2 regions of the Bacillus sp. FSL K6-3431 genome follow, and region 1 is predicted to be linked to the other one. Evidence: riboswitches for the same ligand, from Rfam matches in the RefSeq annotation. Region 1 holds a riboswitch; the other holds the start of a gene.
The links. Region 1 has a riboswitch for preQ1 ahead of MHB53_RS22625 (QueT transporter family protein). Riboswitches for the same ligand answer to the same signal wherever they lie in the genome.
Positions count from the first base shown of each region.

Region 1 (9,373 bases):
TGGTAAAACATCTAAGAATGGTAGTGATTGAGAAAGATCAATTAATGAGAGACTATCCACATTACTTCATTTAAGATAAAGTCTATTATTATTTTAAGGAGAAAAGCACATGAAGGTTTCATTCCGCTGGTTTGGTAGCAAAGACGATAGCATTTCATTGACGCATATCAAACAGATTCCTGGAATAGAGGGGATCGTGGGAACACTTCCGGACATTCCAGCCGGTGAATTGTGGCCACAGGATAGAATAACGGCACTTAAAGGGGAAATTGAGCAGTATGGCTTGAAACTTGAGGTGATTGAAAGTGTCAATATTCATGAAGATATTAAGTTAGGCCTACCTACTCGTGATTATTATATCGAAAATTATATAGATACAATTCGGAATTTATCGCAAATTGGTGTAAAGGTAATTTGTTATAATTTTATGCCTATTTTTGATTGGATTAGATCCGATTTAGCAAAGGTTCTGGCTGATGGCTCAACAGTCCTTGCTTATGAAAAAGCTAAAGTGGAAACCGTTGATCCTTCTGTCTTATTTGGAAAGATGGAAGGAGAGGCAAATGGCTTTTCACTTCCTGGGTGGGAAGCGGAAAGGCTTAAGTTAATCAAAGATTTATTTGAATTATATAAAGATGTGACTGAAGAAGATTTATTTAATAACTTAAAGTACTTCTTAGAGAAGATAATTCCTGTTGCAGAAGAATGTGGCATAAAAATGGCGATTCATCCAGATGATCCACCTTGGTCAGTATTTGGGTTACCGCGGATCGTGACAAATAAAGAAAATCTACTAAGGATCATTCAACTCGTTGATAGTCCATCTAATGGGCTTACAATATGTTCAGGTTCATTAGGGGCCAATCCTGAAAATAATATACCTGAAATAATGAGGTATTTTTGTGAAATGAATCGTGTGCCATTTGTACATATTAGAAATATCAAACTTTATGAAAATGGTGATTTTGAAGAAAGATCACATTTAAATAGTGATGGTTCACTTGAAATGGTCGAAATCGTCAAAGCTCTTCATGCTACTGGTTTTACCGGCTATTTTCGACCAGATCACGGACGGATGATATGGGACGAGGAAGCTCGTCCAGGATACGGTTTATATGACCGCGCACTTGGAATTATGTATATATTGGGAATATGGGACAACCTAGAAAACCTAAAGAAAGGGAGAACAAAATGCTTCCAATCAACGATCGGTTAAAAGGAAAAGTCGCAGTCGTTACAGGTGGAGGAGGTGTGCTTGGCAGTTATATGGCGAAGGAACTTGCTAGACAAGGTGTGAAGGTAGCCATTTTAAATCGGACTTTCGAAAAAGGAAAAAAAGTCGCAGATGAAATCATTCGCCAAGGTGGAACGTCACTAGCTGTTGAGTGCAATGTTGTAAATATGGAAAATGTAAAAGTAGCGGAAGAGGCTGTATATAACGAATTCGGAAAATGTGACATCTTAATTAATGCGGCAGGTGGGAATCATCGTGATGGAATGACAACAAATGAGATATTGCAATTAAATGACTTAAGTAATAAGGACATCAATACATTCTTTGATTTAACACTCGAAGGGTTTGAGTTTGTTTTTAATCTTAATATTATTGGTACGTTAATACCTACGCAGATTTTTGCGAAAAAAATGGTTGGCAATAATGGAACCATCATTAACATTTCATCTATGAGTGCACCAAGCCCAATGACAAAAGTGCCGGCATATAGTGCAGCTAAAGCCGGGATTGAAAATTTTACGAAATGGGCTGCTGTTCATATGGCGGAATCTGGCATTCGTGTCAATGCAATTGCACCCGGCTTTTTTCTCACTGAACAAAATAAAGCCATGCTAAAAAACGCTGACGGATCAAATACAGATCGTACAGAAAAAATTATAACCCATACTCCAATGAGGAGGCTGGGTAACCCAGAGGATTTGCTTGGCACTTTATTATGGCTTGTTAATGATGAAGCAAGTGGATTTGTAACGGGAATCAGTGTGCCAGTTGATGGTGGATTTATGGCTTATTCTGGTGTGTGAGTTTCCTTCAGCAAATACCCAAAAGTAAAAAAATATTGAATTGTCTTGAAACACACCAGTATGCACGGGTGTCAGGTGCTACTACGATAACTGTTTGTATGTTTTTGCGATATTAGTGTTAAGCGGGAAATAAAAAATAGGTTACCTAAAAATTGCTAAAGGATTCTTCCTTTGGCAATTTTATTTGTTATGTGAAATCCATGATTGCAGAAACGATGAAAAGGATAGAAATACGCCTGAAATGCAGAGAAAAAAGACCTGTAAAAATATTAATCTATAAGCTTCTATTTATTGCGGATTATATTAGATGAATGTGATAATATAGAGCGATGGATTTTTGTTAGAAAAATACAAAAAAAGGTGTGATGAAACCATTGATAAAAGTACTTGGTCTGCATCATCTTAGTATAGCGATTACGAATTTAGAGAAGAGCAAATTATTTTACGGCGAAATATTAGGGCTTCAAGAATTACCTCGTCCTAATTTCGATTTCGAGGGAGCTTGGTATCAAATTGGAACCCAGCAAATACATTTAATTGTATTCCCCCATTCTAAAACGCTAAGAAATTGTGATGAAATTAATACAATAGATAGTCATATCGCACTTCAAGTGCAGAATTATCAAGAAACATTGGATTATTTAAGGAATCACGATGTTCCGGTGATAGAAAATACAGGCACAAAAAGTGGTTTAAAACAAATTTTCTGTTTAGACCCAGATCAAAACATTATAGAGTTGAATTTAGGATAGTAAATATCACAAGACAGTGATTGTTCAGTAAGTACGTTGGCATCTAACAGTATGTATAAGTAAGCTGATTTATACATGGCATGTGGATGCCTTTTTTAAAAGGAGATATAAGAGCTTATGAGTAAGGTAACAAAAAAGAAATTAACGCTATTTGCATTAACATGGCCAATTTTTATTGAATTGCTTCTTCATATGTTAATGGGTAATGCCGATACATTAATGTTATCGCAGTATTCAGATCAATCAGTTGCTGCTGTAGGTGTATCGAATCAACTACTATCACTTGTTATAGTTATGTTTGGTTTTATCTCAACTGGTACAGCTGTTTTAATTGCACAAAGTATTGGGGCCAAAAAAAATAGCACTGCTAAAGAAATTGCGGTTGTTTCAATCGGAATGAACTTACTTTTTGGTGTGGTATTAAGTTTACTGGTCTTTATTTTTTATAAACCAATCTTGGCAGTGATGGACTTACCGAGTGAACTTTATGACGAGGCAGGGATCTATTTAAAAATTGTTGGTGGTTTTTCTTTTATTCAAGCGATCATTATGACCATCGGAGCAATTGTACGTTCTTATGGTTTCACAAAAGATATTATGTATGTGACGATAGGCATGAATATTATCAACGTAATAGGTAACTACTTATTTATATTTGGCCCATTTGGTTTACCAGTTCTCGGTGTGGAAGGTGTCGCTATCTCAACTGCTGTTAGTCGGTTTATCGGGGTCATTGCGGCAATTATTATATTATTTAAACGTGTTCAAGGGGAATTTCCATTTCAAATGTTATGGAAGGTCCCAAAAGCACATGTTCAAAATTTATTACGAATCGGAGTTCCATCTGCTGGAGAGCATTTATCATACAACGCATCACAAATGGTCATCACTTTTTTCATCGCAATGCTAGGAACAGAAGCACTTACTTCAAAAGTTTATGTACAAAACGTTACAATGTTTTTAATGTTGTTTGGAATGGCAATTGCGCAGGGAACGCAAATTATTGTGGGGCATATGATCGGTGCTAAAGAACTGGAGCAAGCGTATAAACGAGGTTTGGATAGTTTAAGAAAAGCAATTATCCTCGCTTTTGGGATGGCAATCGTCGCGTCTATTTTTTCAAAGAATCTCTTAGGCATCTTTACATCCAATTTAGACATCGTTCAAACTGGAAGTATCTTAATTATACTTTCTATCATACTCGAGCCAGGTCGCGCATTTAATATGGTTTTAATTAATTCATTAAGAGCTGCTGGTGACGTTAAGTTTCCCGTGTATATAGGAATCATGTCAATGTGGGGTGTATCTGTTCCACTAGCATACATACTAGGGATACACTTTGATATGGGCCTACTAGGAGTCTGGATCGCCTTTATCGCAGACGAATGGCTACGGGGAGTACTAATGCTAAGACGTTGGAAAGCAAGAGGCTGGCTAGAAAAAACACGCTTCTTTGTAACATGAACAGAAATGCGGAGGCGCAGTAGCTAGACATGAAAAAGGAATATCGGCTAAGATCGCCACGTCGTGTGGCAACGTCCATATGACCCACATCGTGTGGGCTAAGATCCAGCTCCTTGTTCCTCGATGTAGGTTTTGGATTATGTCGGTGAAAGATTCAATTATTAATAAAGGAAGGGGGTGTCCAAAAAGGCATATAATTGGCTTTTTAGGAGACCCTCTCAATTTTATACTCATCGCGAAAAAGGCACGACCTGATCATTGGACCCCTCCCTGCGAAAAAAGCAGCACTAAGGTAAATCGAACGTCTACCGATTGCCCCTCACTGCAAAAAGAGCAGAACTAAGGTAAATCGAACGTCTACCGATTGCCCCTCACTGCAAAAAGAGCAGGCCTAAGGTAAATCGAACGTCTACTGATTTCCGCTCACTGCAAAAAGAGCAGGACTAAGGTAAATCGAACGTTTACTGATTTCCGCTCACTGTGAAAAAGGCACTCCCAAGGTCAATTGCTCCCCCTCCCGCTCCAATATCAACTGATATTTTTCTCTAAATCAGAGCAAGATGAAAAATCAGCAGAAAGCCTTTTTAACGATTTTCCTACTTATCGGACAGCTCCTTCCTTTTAATGTTTTTGGTTTCAGCTTCAAAAAGGTAGTTCAAAGTATTTTTGAAATCTTGTATATTCCTATCAAAGAGAAAATATATGATTAAATAAAAGAAAGTGTACGAAAATACTAAGTTTTTATTCTGTAACATGGACAGACACTAACAAATAGTCATATAATAAGGTCATATATACATAGCACAAAAATGAATCACGTATAAAGGGGGGATAAATAAATGTCTGTTGTGAGAATCTTGACTGGTCTTTGGAAAAATAGTACGGAGACAGGCGATAAAGCGAAAGATCCTAACCTAAAAACTCGTTATTATAAAATAAGTAAGCGCAAACTATTGGACCGAATAACGTTTGTTGTTAATAATAAGCTTAAGGGATGGAGTATCACCCACGTAGATCAGGATCGCGGTGAAATGTTAATTGAAAAAAAGGGAACTGTAAGACAAAACCAAATTGTTATCTCAGTCTACCAAGTGGAACCGTTGACTTCTGCTGTTGATATCGTGTCCGCGTATAAGGAAGGCTTTGGCGATTTAGGATTAAGTTATTTTACAGTTATCAAATTCTTTGAAATATTAAACAAAGAAGTTCCAGCCGTTAGTAAATAATATGAATCGGACTAAGTATGCTGTAATAGTAAAAGCAGAAACTTAGGCCGGTTTTTTGTATCCGAGTGTAATGGACAGTAATTTCATGATGCATCTATGCTGATGTGGAAATGCCCTCTAGCGCGGGGGATTTCTAAAACTTTGACTTCATGTAGATTTGGGATCTGTTAGGTTTAAATACTTTGTTTATTCAACGGATAAAGAAAAATGTAAGTGTTATCATTAAAATATACAAATATTTCAGGAGGCATAACCATGAAGTATCGAAAACTAGGTAATACAGGTATAAATGTGAGTGAGGTAAGCTTTGGTACTTGGGCGATTGGTGGAGCTTGGGGGAAAACGAATGATCAAGAGTCATTGAAAGCTTTGAATTATGCAATAGGTCAAGGTGTTAATTTTTTTGACACTGCAGATGTGTATGGTGATGGCCATAGTGAAGAGCTGTTAGCTAAAGTGACCAAAGGGAAGGAAGACGAGATATTTATTGCAACAAAGTTTTGTAGAAGTGGTGATATTTTATCTAAGGAAAATTATTCATATGAAGCTGTTCGAACATATTGTGAAGCTAGTTTGAAACGTTTGAACCGTGAAGCGCTTGATTTATATCAAATTCATTGTCCACCGACTGATATTTTAAAAGATGGAGCAGTATTTGAAGTGCTTGATCGTCTGCAAGAAGAAGGGAAAATTAAGAATTATGGTGTAAGTGTTGAAACAGTCGAGGAAGGTTTGCTTTGTTTGGAAAACCATAATGTAAAAACATTACAAGTCATATTTAATATTTTTCGTCAAAAACCATTGGAAGCACTTTTACCAGAAGCGTATAAAAAAGATGTTGGTATACTTGTCAGATTGCCACTTGCTAGCGGTTTACTCACTGGAAAATTTACAAAAGATCATATTTTTGAAGAAAACGATCATCGCAAATTTAATGAGAATGGAGAATCGTTTAATGTAGGGGAAACCTTTGCTGGTCTTGGCTTTGCAAAAGGGGTTGAACTTTCAGAACAGTTAACATGGATTGCTAAAGGAAGGGATTCTATGGCAACCTCTGCATTGCGCTGGCTACTTGATCAAAAAAAAATATCTTGTATTATTCCGGGATTTAGAAACATCGGGCAAATTGATGAAAATCTAAAAGCATTAAAAGAAAAGAGTTTTACAGATATAGAAATGAATAAAATATCTAGATTTTATCAAGAAAATGTAGAATCATTCATTAGAGGTCCCTATTAATCTATAATAAAAACAAAACGGCCTAAGTATGCTGCTATAATAAGAGCAGAAACCTAGGCCACTTTTTATTAAATTAGCTTTCCAAAATGGATGCGTTTGTTCAATGCAATCATCAGTGGTATACCGACTAACATGACAATAAACTCTCCTATTGCGACAGTTAACCATGTGAACAGAAAAGGAAACCCAAGTGCCAGATTCAATTCAAACGCAATAATAAACATCGTAAAGGTAAAGATGAGTGTGTTAAATATCATCCGATTTCTCATACTTTTAATGAATCTTGCGGAGAAAATTGTAATGGATAAGGCAATAATCGATTGGCTTACACCGAATACTAGATCAAACCAGCCAAGTGGTGAAAATAAGTTTGTTAGAAACACGCCAGCCACAATTCCGAAAATATACTTTTTATTAAAAACAACAAGATGATTAAACACCTCAGAAACACGAAATTGGATGTTAGTGAAACCGAATGGTGCGATAAGTGCAAAAATCGCACAATATAACGCCGCTATTACAGCGTTTATTACAAGTGTTTTTATTTTCATTTAAAAATCTCTCCCTAGTTTTTTTGCGTGGGATGGTTACGAACCACGTTGTATATGGACCCAAGGAGGTATTGTATAATAGATTAGGTGGTTACGTCAATGGTTTGCATAAAAAAAGGACCTTCCATTTAGTGGAGAGCCCTGTGCAAATGCTAATTAATCACTTACTGTTTTTCCTCTTGTCAGTTGTTCGAACTCCTTCATATCTTCATTATTTGTTTTGGTTAGGTGGAATGGATTATTTGTTTTATTCATATCTATCCTTATACCCATTTTGCTACTAGCTGTTCCTATAGAATCATTAATAATTCCTTCTTGCTTGCCGTCGAAATGAGGGTCAGAATTAGCCCCTAAGTCCCGTTTTTTATCTGGCATCATTATCAGCTCCTACTGAGTAGGTTGGGACCAATAATGAAAAATATACGTGGGAATATAGAAAAATTCGAAAAAAAACCACTTTCCAGTAGAGGAAAGTGAGAAAAAGTTATTACTGTTTTAAATCTATTTTTATTGGTTCCATTTTAATTGGATTATTTGAACTTAAAGTACCAAATGGAACCATAAGAGAATAATCAGCGTAATCAAAATCATCAGTGTTCTCAATGATAAAAGTAGATTGGAAATGTAACTCGTTCTCATTCGTTCGTTTAGCTTGATCGCTGAGAATCGTAAAGCCAAGCGTTTCATCGATTAGTTCACTTTGCTTATCTACTTTGATATCATCTGTTTTTATTATTTTTATGAAATCGGCGAAGTTCTGAATGATATCCTTTTTAAAATCGTCCATGCTAATATTTTGAATGGTATAATCTACAGTTAATTTTTCCTCGTTCGTTACTATGTTGTTTACGTTTATCTTATATTCAAATCGATCGCTTTCAATCGAGAATGGGGTAGGACTATTCAATGATTTGATTGTATCCTTTTCAACTTTTTTTATTTCAGGATAAACCATTAAATAATTGGCATTCTCATCAATTTTGCTTGTGAAAAGTTCTCTTACCGATTTCTCTACCTTTCCATTCAATTCATTCATGTTTAATAGATCAGTGCTGTTTTTCGATAGCCTATTCTTGTTATCATCAAAAACAGTTATGTTTATTTCATCAACTACCCCGGGCATTGGTACAATGGTAGTGTACTCAAACATTGTCGTAGCTTTTCCCTTAGTAATAGATTTCATGTTAACAGTATAATCACCATCTTTTGATGTAGTTTCATAAACGGTAGATATTTTTTCAAAAGGAATTTGTTTAACAGGAACATCGAACTTCCAATTACCTTTTATATCGGCCATCGAAGTGAAAGTGAGAGGGATAGTAAAGTTGGCGGGAATTTGTTTATCTGGATTGTAAAATTCGACTGCCCCAATAAAACCATCCTCCATCTCCTTTAAATCAGTACTACTTGATGACCATTGATTTTTAGCTAATCCATCAAATAAATGGTAGCTATATCCCGATACGGGGCGGTTACCCTCATCGATATGTTTGATTGTTAGATCTTTCCCGGTCGTTTTAAATGTAACACCGATGACATTCCCATCATAATAGGCACTTGTTATAGTAATATCAACACCATTATTGCTGGCTTTTTCATTAAGTGATGTGATTAGGTTATTCGTATATAGTTCATTTCCCACTGGAGATGTAAAGTTTTCATAAATGGAACCTAGCAATGGTACGTTCGCTAATACATTTGATATCGGTGTAAATAGGAAGCCAGATGCAAGGAAGAGAGAGGCAGCAGCTGTTGAAACAAATAAGCTAGATTTCATCTTCCTTTTTTTGGTTTTACTCTTTTTTCCATTTGATATTGCTTTTGCAATGACGGAACTCACATCTTCCTTTGGCACTTCAATTTCATTTATCTGTTTATCAAGCCATTCCTTGTTCATAGTAATTCGCTCCTTTCAACGCTTTTTTTAATTCCATTTTCGCACGATGAAGATGGGGCTTTATTGTCCCCTCTGGTTTGTCCATCGTTTCCGCGATATTGGCAATGGATAAATCATGATAGTAAAAAAGAATAATAACTGATTGATAATCATGCTTTAGTGTAGATATTGCATTAGTTATATCAATCCTAGATTCAATTTTATCTG
Region 1 covers NZ_JBBOCT010000001.1:4,768,577-4,777,949, forward strand. The annotation lists gene MHB53_RS22590 (GntR family transcriptional regulator) at 1-74, shown strand, start outside; gene uxuA (mannonate dehydratase) at 110-1,216, shown strand; gene MHB53_RS22600 (SDR family oxidoreductase) at 1,192-2,037, shown strand; gene MHB53_RS22605 (VOC family protein) at 2,412-2,789, shown strand; gene MHB53_RS22610 (MATE family efflux transporter) at 2,907-4,253, shown strand; gene MHB53_RS22615 (hypothetical protein) at 5,093-5,479, shown strand; gene MHB53_RS22620 (aldo/keto reductase) at 5,735-6,718, shown strand; gene MHB53_RS22625 (QueT transporter family protein) at 6,787-7,269, opposite strand; PreQ1 riboswitch class I at 7,278-7,322, opposite strand; gene MHB53_RS22630 (hypothetical protein) at 7,426-7,647, opposite strand; gene MHB53_RS22635 (DUF4179 domain-containing protein) at 7,757-9,166, opposite strand; gene MHB53_RS22640 (sigma-70 family RNA polymerase sigma factor) at 9,147-9,373, opposite strand, start outside.

Region 2 (9,373 bases), 220 kb from region 1:
ATAGATGTTCAACACACCCTCGTCTCTGCCGGCTAATACGATTACATCATCATCGACGAGGTAATAACGTTCTAAATAATCACAATAAGAATCGAGTGTTGAAGCGGAAAGTGGCCACTTATCATTCACAACACCAAAAAGATTCGAAACTGGCTTCCTATTTTCCATTAGTCTGGAAATAATCAATCGGTCGCTATCATTATTAGGATTTAACATTTGAATCTTTGCATTGTGGAGGACAACTTCTTTTGTGTCCATTGTATAATGCTTTTCAGTTATTTTCTTAAAACCAAATTTCGGATAAAATTGTAAAACTTGATCATTAGCAAATAAATAAAGAATATCACATTGATCTTCATAATCAGCGATTATCCGCTCCATCAAAAGTCTGGCTAACCCCCGATGACGATACTTTTTATCGGTCATCACCGTTCCAATTTGAATTGCTTTTTTCTGCTGATGATTAATGACTAAATCTAAAAAGCTGATCGATGCATTCGCAATAATTTTATCATCTAGTACATAGGAATATGGAATGTATCGATCATTAAAAAATCCAGCTTGATACCAAGATTCTAAATCCAACTGAAATATATCCTTTGATAATTGATTAAAGCTTTTTCGATACAGATCGTTGTGGAAATAATCACTAATAATTGTATGCTTCTTCATTATGTCACCCTAAGAAAATACAGTAATGTGTTAATTAACATGCACACTATTCCTTTTCTTCTTTTCAAATTGTATTTCATTATATTATAAAGGAAAACATTCCATATTAGGGGATTGATGCTCAGAATTGTCTAACTCTTTATCATTTAACAAAGGCTTGCTCCCCTAATTTTGCACCTATCATAGGCAGATGAATATGATATTAACTGACTATGATTATATATATAAAGGAGCATGCTTAATGAATAATAACCATTGGTATAATCAAAATCATTATTGGCATAACCAAGGATATCACCAACAACCTACTAATTGGTATAACCAAGAAGGATACCACCAACAACCAATTAATTTGCAGCGCAGAGTTACAATCCAAGAGGCAATGAATATAGCTGTAGAACGAGTTCCTGGCCAAATAGTTAAAGTGGAGCTAGATACTAAAATGGGAGCTTTAATATATGAAGTAGACATCGTAACACAACAAGGCGTCAAATATGAAGTAGAGGTTGATGTGAATACTGGCGAAATAATCAGCATAGAACTTGATTAAAAATGGTATCAGATAAGGCACTTTTACATTTATTATAGGCTTTGTTATATGAAGCTGTTAATATTTGGCTCATTTTATCTCTTGCTCCAAGGAACGATTAGGGATAGTTCCTTGGAGCAAGAGTATTTTTGTGCATAACACCTAATAAAAAATATGGACAATTTGAACAAGCTTTTTATTAGGCTATACGCCTCTCTTATTCCCCCATATATATGTATGTAATTGAGGAAGCGCCTTTACATGATTCATTTCCGGATCTGCGATGACTTTATTTATTAGCCATTCATACTTTTCTAGTAAGTTGGAGACTAGACTGCCATGATCAGAGGTGCTTGAATCGTCATTTCCTACCTGTAAAAAGAAAGGAATCATTGGATAGCATTGATGAACTCTTTTTGCATATGCAAAGTCTTCGTCATCAAAAACAACTACTTTTAAGCTAATACTTTGTGAAGTTGATTGCTGATTTAGCTTCTCTATAATCGTATCCAATATCTTAAAATCAGTCGACATTTTTGAACTAGGTGGTTTAGGAGAAATTGTTAATTCATCTATATCAAGAAACCATTCCTGCCATTTGCTACCCTGTGTTTCTAAACATGTTTTAATGTTATTGTTTTTCAATAACTGTACTAAATGAGTTAAATTTTTTAATAAGGCAGGATTCCCCCCGGAAATCGTAACAAAGGAAAAACCGTCACCACCAATTGACTTTAATTCTTCCCAAATCGACTCCGCGTCCATTTGTTTAATCATATCTTTGGCACTACCATCCCATGTAAAAGACGAATCACACCATGCACATGAATAATCACAACCGGCAGTCCGCACAAACATCGTCTTCTGGCCGATAACCATACCTTCTCCTTGAATGGTTGGTCCGAATATTTCCATCACAGGAATCTTACTCAATTTCCATCCACTCCCGTCTTGCTTCCGCATAGCTTGTGGGAGTTTCATATAAACGAACAAACTCGACTCTCACATCATGATACTGTTTTTGTCTATCCCCTTGTTGCAAAACTTCACTCATTTTCTCATATATCCACACAACGATATTTTCAGCTGTCGTATTCATTGGTGGCAATGATTCATTTAAATATTTATGATCAAGATGAATCTCTATTTCTGATTTCCAAATGTCCTTCATATCCCCAAAATCAATGACTAGGCCACGATCGTCTGCATATCCACTGATACCAAATACCACTTTGTACGTATGTCCATGCAGGTTTTTACATTTACCCTCATAACAATGCAAATGATGTGCGGAATCGAACGTAAATTCTTTACTTACTAGCACTCTTTTATGATGATACTTTAATTGTTCACGTTTAATATCCTCATCCATCTTCTGAAGTTTATCGACAATTCTAAAGCCATACATTATTATCTACCTCCTTCCGATTGATCAAGTAGTCGTCAAGTCCTTTTTTTCTCAGTATACAAGCAGGACACTTACCACAACCATCAGCAATTACACCGTTATAGCATGTCAGTGTTTTTTCCCTAATAAACTCAAATGCATCTAATTGATCTGCGAGTTCCCATGTTTCTTCCTTATTCAGCCACATTAATGGCGTGTGTATCACAAAGTCTTTTTCCATTGATAGGTTTAATGTAACATTGAGTGATTTCATAAATATATCGGTGCAATCTGGATAGCCGCTAAAGTCTGTTTCACTCACACCTGTAACAAGACTTTTAGCTTGGATTTGATGTGCTAATACACCAGCAAATGACATAAATAACAAGTTTCTTCCTGGGACAAAAGTGGAAGGTAATTCTCCATTCTCTCCACCTTCAACCTCAATTTCATCACGAGTCAATGCATTAGGTGCTAATTGATGTAAAAGGTTCATATCAAGAACATGATGCTTAATCCCAAGTTCTCGTGTAATTTTTTTCGCACATTCAATTTCTGAACGATGCCTTTGATTGTAATCAAACGTAACTGCTTCTACTTCTGCAAATCGCTTCATTGCCCAGAACAAACATGTTGTACTGTCCTGACCTCCACTAAATACGACGATTGCCTTTTCTTTTTTCTTCATCTGATAACTCCTTTTTCACAGAAAAAAACAGCACCTAAGAAAACGGTACTGTTTTTCCTTAGTTTTTTAGAGAGGGTAGCTAGAACCTCTTCCGTAAAGACGGATATATTTTTCTCTCTATCATCTTATCATAAGTTAATATTTTTGGTTACCCACATTCCTACAACATATATTAGAAAAAGTCGATCATATACGTTTGTCTAGATGGAATCATTGTTTCAAATCGCTCTATTTCTTCCTTTTCACCACTGAGCATACCTAAATTATGGAGTGTCGACGGGCGTTTATATCCTAAAAACATGGCCGTTAATGCTTGGATGCTACAATGTATGCCTGTTTCACCTCTAAAATCCTTCAGCATACATACATCCATCATACCATTTTCCAGTTTTATCTCGTAAACTCCTTCATTTTCAGGTAGGAACTCATCATCAACCTGTAGAATAATAGATTCCGTTGCATTTCCTTCTTCGATATGGAAAGGATATTTTTTCAAAAAAGGTAGTACATCTACAATTCGTGCCATACAAAAAGGAATATTCATTTGTTCAAACCTTGGTTCATCTAGTATAAAAGGAAGATGATCATTTTCTGGTACAGTGATCGTAACATTTTCCGCCATCGAATCATGATTTGCGATAAATTGATATAAAAGCTTCCATTCATTTAAAGAGGTAGAAACCATTTCCTTTACAGTCATCAGCTGATCTTTCACATGATAAATAATGTACCCTCCAGGATTGCCTGCCTCATTATATGCAACCGCTATTTGTGGCTGATCCTTTAATACACGCTGTTCCCACCAATTTTCGTCCCGACCGAGCATCCCATTATATTTTCTTGCATAATCCGTATAAATGGTATGCAGTAAAGGTATGTCAGCATCAATACGTCTCACTAATCCCTTCCCAGCCCAATTCCTTTTTAAATGATTAATTGGAATCTTATAATTACGATTCGAAAACGTCAATTCCCAACCGAATTTCCGATAAAAGGCTACGGAGAAGGGATGGAGATAAGAAACCGTTTGTCCAATTTCTCTCATATACTGAAGTGATTGCTGCATTAGTGCCCTAATGCTTCCTTGACGCCGATATTCTGGCCATGTAGCAACGGAGCAAACGCCCCCGACGTCAAATGATTCGCCGTTTATATAGCAAGTGAAAGGAAAAAGATGCAATTTGGCGGCCAATTTCCCTTCGACTATATGCCCCCAAATGACCTGATTTCTAAATTCCTCCACCTTCTTCTCGCGCTCTTCATCAGATAGCTTGTATTGAAATGCAAACTGAGATAATGCTACTGCTTCCTCATAATCGCCTTCTCCCAACCTTTTCAATTCTTTCATAGGGATGTCCTCCGATTTCAACTATTTTTTCTTTAGCTTATGAATAAGAATACCTAGAAATGCACCGACTATTGCGGGTACCAGCCAACCAATCCCTTGTTCATATAGTGGTAAAAAGGATAAGATATTTTCAACGATAGGGATGTTAATATCGGCAGCTTTCAGTCCATCAAAAATACTAACAATGACAGTCCCAATTAGTGCAAGTGAATAAACAATTGGCTCACGACCAAATAAATGATCAATAAATGACATCAACATCAGAACAATCGCTAATGGATACACGATCAGCAATATTGGAACGGAGATCTCGATTAACTTTGTAAGTCCAACATTAGCTACGAACATACTAAATCCGGCAAAAATGAAAACATACAACTTATAGGGTATTTTCGGCATTAGCTTACCGAAATATTGCGAGCATGCAGAAACAAGGCCAATTGATGTTGTCAAACAAGCAAAAATAATCGTAACTGCAAGTATCATTGTTCCAGACTGTCCATAGAGTACCTTCGAAGCAATTGATAAAATTGCTCCTCCGTTTTCCTGTAATCCGACTACTTCCATACTTGTTGCCCCAATATATCCAAGCGAAATATAAACGAGCGATAACCCGGCTGCTGCGATGGCACCTGCAATTATTGTTGCTTTTACAAGTGATTTACTCTCTCTTACCCCTTCATTATGTAAAGCATTGATAACAACAATACCAAACGCAAGTGCTGCGATGACATCCATCGTCAAATACCCTTGAACGAAACTTTCAAAAAAGGCATTGTCTACATACGAGCCAAGTGGAGCACCTATTTCCCCCATCGGTGTGATAAAGCTTTTTAAGGCAAGTAATCCAATGACAATAAGTAGAACTGGTGTTAGGATTTTACCAACTCGGTCAACAAGCTTTGTTGGATTTAACGCAAATAGAACGGTGATAACGAAAAACAGAATGGTAAACACCGCAAGCGTCCATCTCGAATTCTGTAATATTTCCGGCAAAAATGGTACGATCCCGATTTCATAAGAAACGGTTGCTGTACGTGGGATACCGAAAAATGGACCAATCGATAAATAAACAATAATTGTGAAAATAATGCCAAAGAGAGGATGTACTCGACTCGCGATTAACTCAAAGTCACTACCTGACTTTGCAATAGCAATAACAGCTAACAACGGGAGACCGACGCCAGTAATGAGAAAGCCAATCATCGAAATGATTATATTTTCTCCTGCCATCTGACCAAGTTCAGGGGGAAATATAATATTTCCTGCCCCGAGAAATAATGCGAACAACATCAGTCCTACTGTTATATTTTTCTTAATTGATAGTTTCTGTGAATAATTCATAGTGAAGACTCCTAAATATAATTTTGATAAGCATGCCTTCCATTATAAACATATTCACAGAAAAGTTGTCGTATATTAGCGAAAAGTCATGACAAATTATCTTCTTTTTATTTTCGAGTAAAATTTTCGCCGGTTATCATTTGGTGAATTTTTGAATATCCTCTCCTAAACTATTTACACTACAATGATACTCATAACAGTGGATTGCCTTTCATTCCAACCCATAAACTAGTCTGTTCAAGTTGAGCGGCTAGCTGCAACAGGCGTCTTTCTTCCCCTTTCTGTGCCATTACTTGAACGCCTAGCGGGAGACCTTCTTTTGATAAATGTACTGGAACAGAAATAGCAGGTTGTCCTGTCAAATTTGCAAGTTGAGTAAATGGCGTATACGTTAAACTCGGTAAAAACATGTCCCATATTAAGGATTGCTGTTGCTCACTTCCTACAGCCATTCTCATCTGCTCACGCAGTTGTTCTTGTTCCATTACGGTATGTGTTAATTCGCCAATTTTCGGAGCTGTAAATGCCGTCGCCGGTGTAATGTAGAAATCGTATGTTTCATGAAGTGTAGCCATTTTTGCCGCAGCAATATCCCATGAAGCAAGACTAGCTGAAAACTGGGAAGCGGACACTGATTTCCCAGCTTCATTAAGCAGCCATGTCTCAATTTCAACATCATCCGCTGTAATTGACCTTCCAATTGCTCGTTCTAATTGTTCGATTAATGTAGAAATTTCTCCACTATTCATAAGAAAATAATCCTTCATTAATTGAGTACCATCTACTCCATTTTCCTGTTCCACAACTATGTGACCTTCGTTTTCCAACCATGTCACTATTTTATTAACCGCAAATTCTGCCTCTTCAGAAACCCGTGTTCCAACAGGTGACTTTGTTGTAAATGCAATCTTTAAAGGCTTTTGAAATGATTCATTCAACGTCTTTATCGAACTACCAGTCAGTAACGGTGTCTGAAATGCCGCCGCTTGTTGTATGACTTGGAGAGCATCAAGCATGGCCGCACTATCCCGCACACTTCGACTGAGAACAAAATCGATGGAAGCACCTTGCCACTGACGACCAACCCCTGGACCTACTGGTGTACGTCCTCTTGTAGGTTTAAGGCCAAATAAACTAGAAAAAGATGCTGGGATACGGATCGATCCCCCACCATCACTTGCACCCGCCATCGGAACAATACCTGAAGCAATCGCTGCAGCTGCTCCGCCACTTGAGCCACCTGGTGAATAATCCGCGTTCCAAGGATTTCTCGAAGGTCCATAAAGCACTGGTTCCGTTATATTTTTCAATCCAAACTCAGGTGCATTGGTATGACCCGTGAATAAAAAACCAGCCTCGCGTATCTTTGAAACGAGATGTGAATCATGATCCGATATCACTGATTGAAATAATCTAGATCCAGAAGTAATTGGCTCATCCTTCAATGATTGTGATATATTTTTCAATAAAAAAGGAACCCCCGCAAACGGGCGATTATCCACGTTAAATTGCTTTGCTTCTTCTAATACTTTTTCTTTTCGAGAATGAGTAACTGCGTTTAAGGTCGGATTTACCTTTTCCAATTGTTCAAAGCTCAATTCAATTAATTCACTTGGCTGGACTTCTTTCCTTTGAATTAGCTTAGTCATATCAGTAGCATCCAATTGCAAATATGTATGTAGTTTCATTTGTTCACCTCATTAAATATTATTATAATCTATACTCTATCATTGATAGCGGAGTGAACAAAGTATTCAGAAGTAAAAAGGTATCTGCCCTCCCACTGCGTTAATGTATTAACACGGTGGGAGGGCAGATCTTTGATTTTCAGAGAGAATATGCCTTGTTAACCGAATATGCGGTAGTGAAAAAACTACTCGTCACTACCGCACAATGGGTTATCTTATTGACTTGCAGACCATTTTTCCGCACGTTTTTGTAAATCATCTAAAAACTTTTGAATGTCTGGAGCTTTATCATTAGCCGCATTACTTATAAAGCCGTTTACAGCTGGAGCAATCTCACTGCCGAAAAACGGATTTGCTTCATCCATCAAAACAGAAGAAGTGATATCTGCTATTTCCATCGCTGTTTTTACATATTTATCTTCTTCCCCAACAAAATCAGCCTCAACTAAAGTAGGTGTTGATTTGAAATTATCGTAATTCCACTTTTGTGTTTCATATCCTGTTAAAAACTTCATCACTTCCCAAGCTGCGTCGGCATCTTTTACTTTTTCAGCCATGACAAATGGATCCATTGCCACCCAGCCTTCGCCGTTTGGTCCTAAGTTCAATGCTGATTCAAAACGATCCAATAACTCTTTATCATCGTTAGCAGCATATTCTCCCATTGTTGCACCGCCAGCATGGTCAAGGGCTATCGCAATATTATTTGTGTTCAACCCGAAGTTCTCTGCTCCTTGAGCATTTAAAAACTCAGTAGGCGGAAATTTCGATGCTTCCTTAAGCCATTCCATTACTTTGACCATCTCTGGAGTATTCAGCTTCCATTCAATATTTTTAACATCAGCCAATGAACCAACCGCGCCCTCAGCCTTAAATGCATGTGTTAAGGCAACGAAAGTAGAAATATTAAGGTTATTCCCGTTAAACCATAAACCATAGTTTTTTTCGCCAGTCACAGGATTTTTCCCTGTCATTTTTGCTGCTTTTTCTAAAATTTCTTCAGGAGTAGGCTTATCAGATAATGGCTCCACTCCCCATTCCTCGAACATTTTTTTATCATATATTGTAATACGTTTCCCTAGAACAGCCGGTAGTCCAAAGCGAGTTTTACCATCAAAAGATACTGTACTATACGAATTCTCCCAGATTCCGCTTAAATATATACTTGGATCGAAATCTTTATCATTCTTTAATAAGTCATCAATACCTTTTAATAATCCCTGCTCCATCCATTGTGATGCAAATGCCCCACCAGTGTATAATATATCAACATCGCCTGATTGTAGCATCGCACTTTGCTTTGCTTGTGCATTTTCCCAAGGTACTTGGTAAACTTCTAGTTTAATATTAGGGTACCTAGGATAAAATTCGTTTTCTAAGAATTCGTTTAATCCAATCGTGTTTATACCTGTGATTGGATCAATTCCATTCTCAAGTGCCCAACCCGCTAATGAAACACGAACAGTTCCTTTTATATCTGAAACTACTTCAATATCGCTCTTTTTCTCACCTTTTCCACCTGAGCTAGACGAGCATGCAGCTAAAGACATCATTATAATTAATGCCACAATAAAAATTGAAATACTTTTCTTCATTTTTATTCCCCCCGTTTAGTATTTTCATAGAGCATACATATACACAAGCGAAACGTATTACTCACCTCCTTAATTATTGTTTAATTCCGGATAATGCAATACTCTCAACAATATAACGTTGA
Region 2 covers NZ_JBBOCT010000001.1:4,545,838-4,555,210, reverse strand. The annotation lists gene MHB53_RS21860 (GNAT family N-acetyltransferase) at 1-672, opposite strand, end outside; gene MHB53_RS21855 (PepSY domain-containing protein) at 914-1,222, shown strand; gene queE (7-carboxy-7-deazaguanine synthase QueE) at 1,406-2,134, opposite strand; gene queD (6-carboxytetrahydropterin synthase QueD) at 2,127-2,609, opposite strand; gene queC (7-cyano-7-deazaguanine synthase QueC) at 2,596-3,276, opposite strand; PreQ1 riboswitch class I at 3,329-3,371, opposite strand; gene MHB53_RS21835 (GNAT family N-acetyltransferase) at 3,449-4,624, opposite strand; gene brnQ (branched-chain amino acid transport system II carrier protein) at 4,646-5,968, opposite strand; gene MHB53_RS21825 (amidase) at 6,160-7,656, opposite strand; gene MHB53_RS21820 (extracellular solute-binding protein) at 7,872-9,251, opposite strand; gene MHB53_RS21815 (carbohydrate ABC transporter permease) at 9,325-9,373, opposite strand, start outside.
Region 2: linked by a shared signal. The riboswitch ahead of queC (7-cyano-7-deazaguanine synthase QueC) and the one ahead of MHB53_RS22625 (QueT transporter family protein) in region 1 are both predicted to bind preQ1.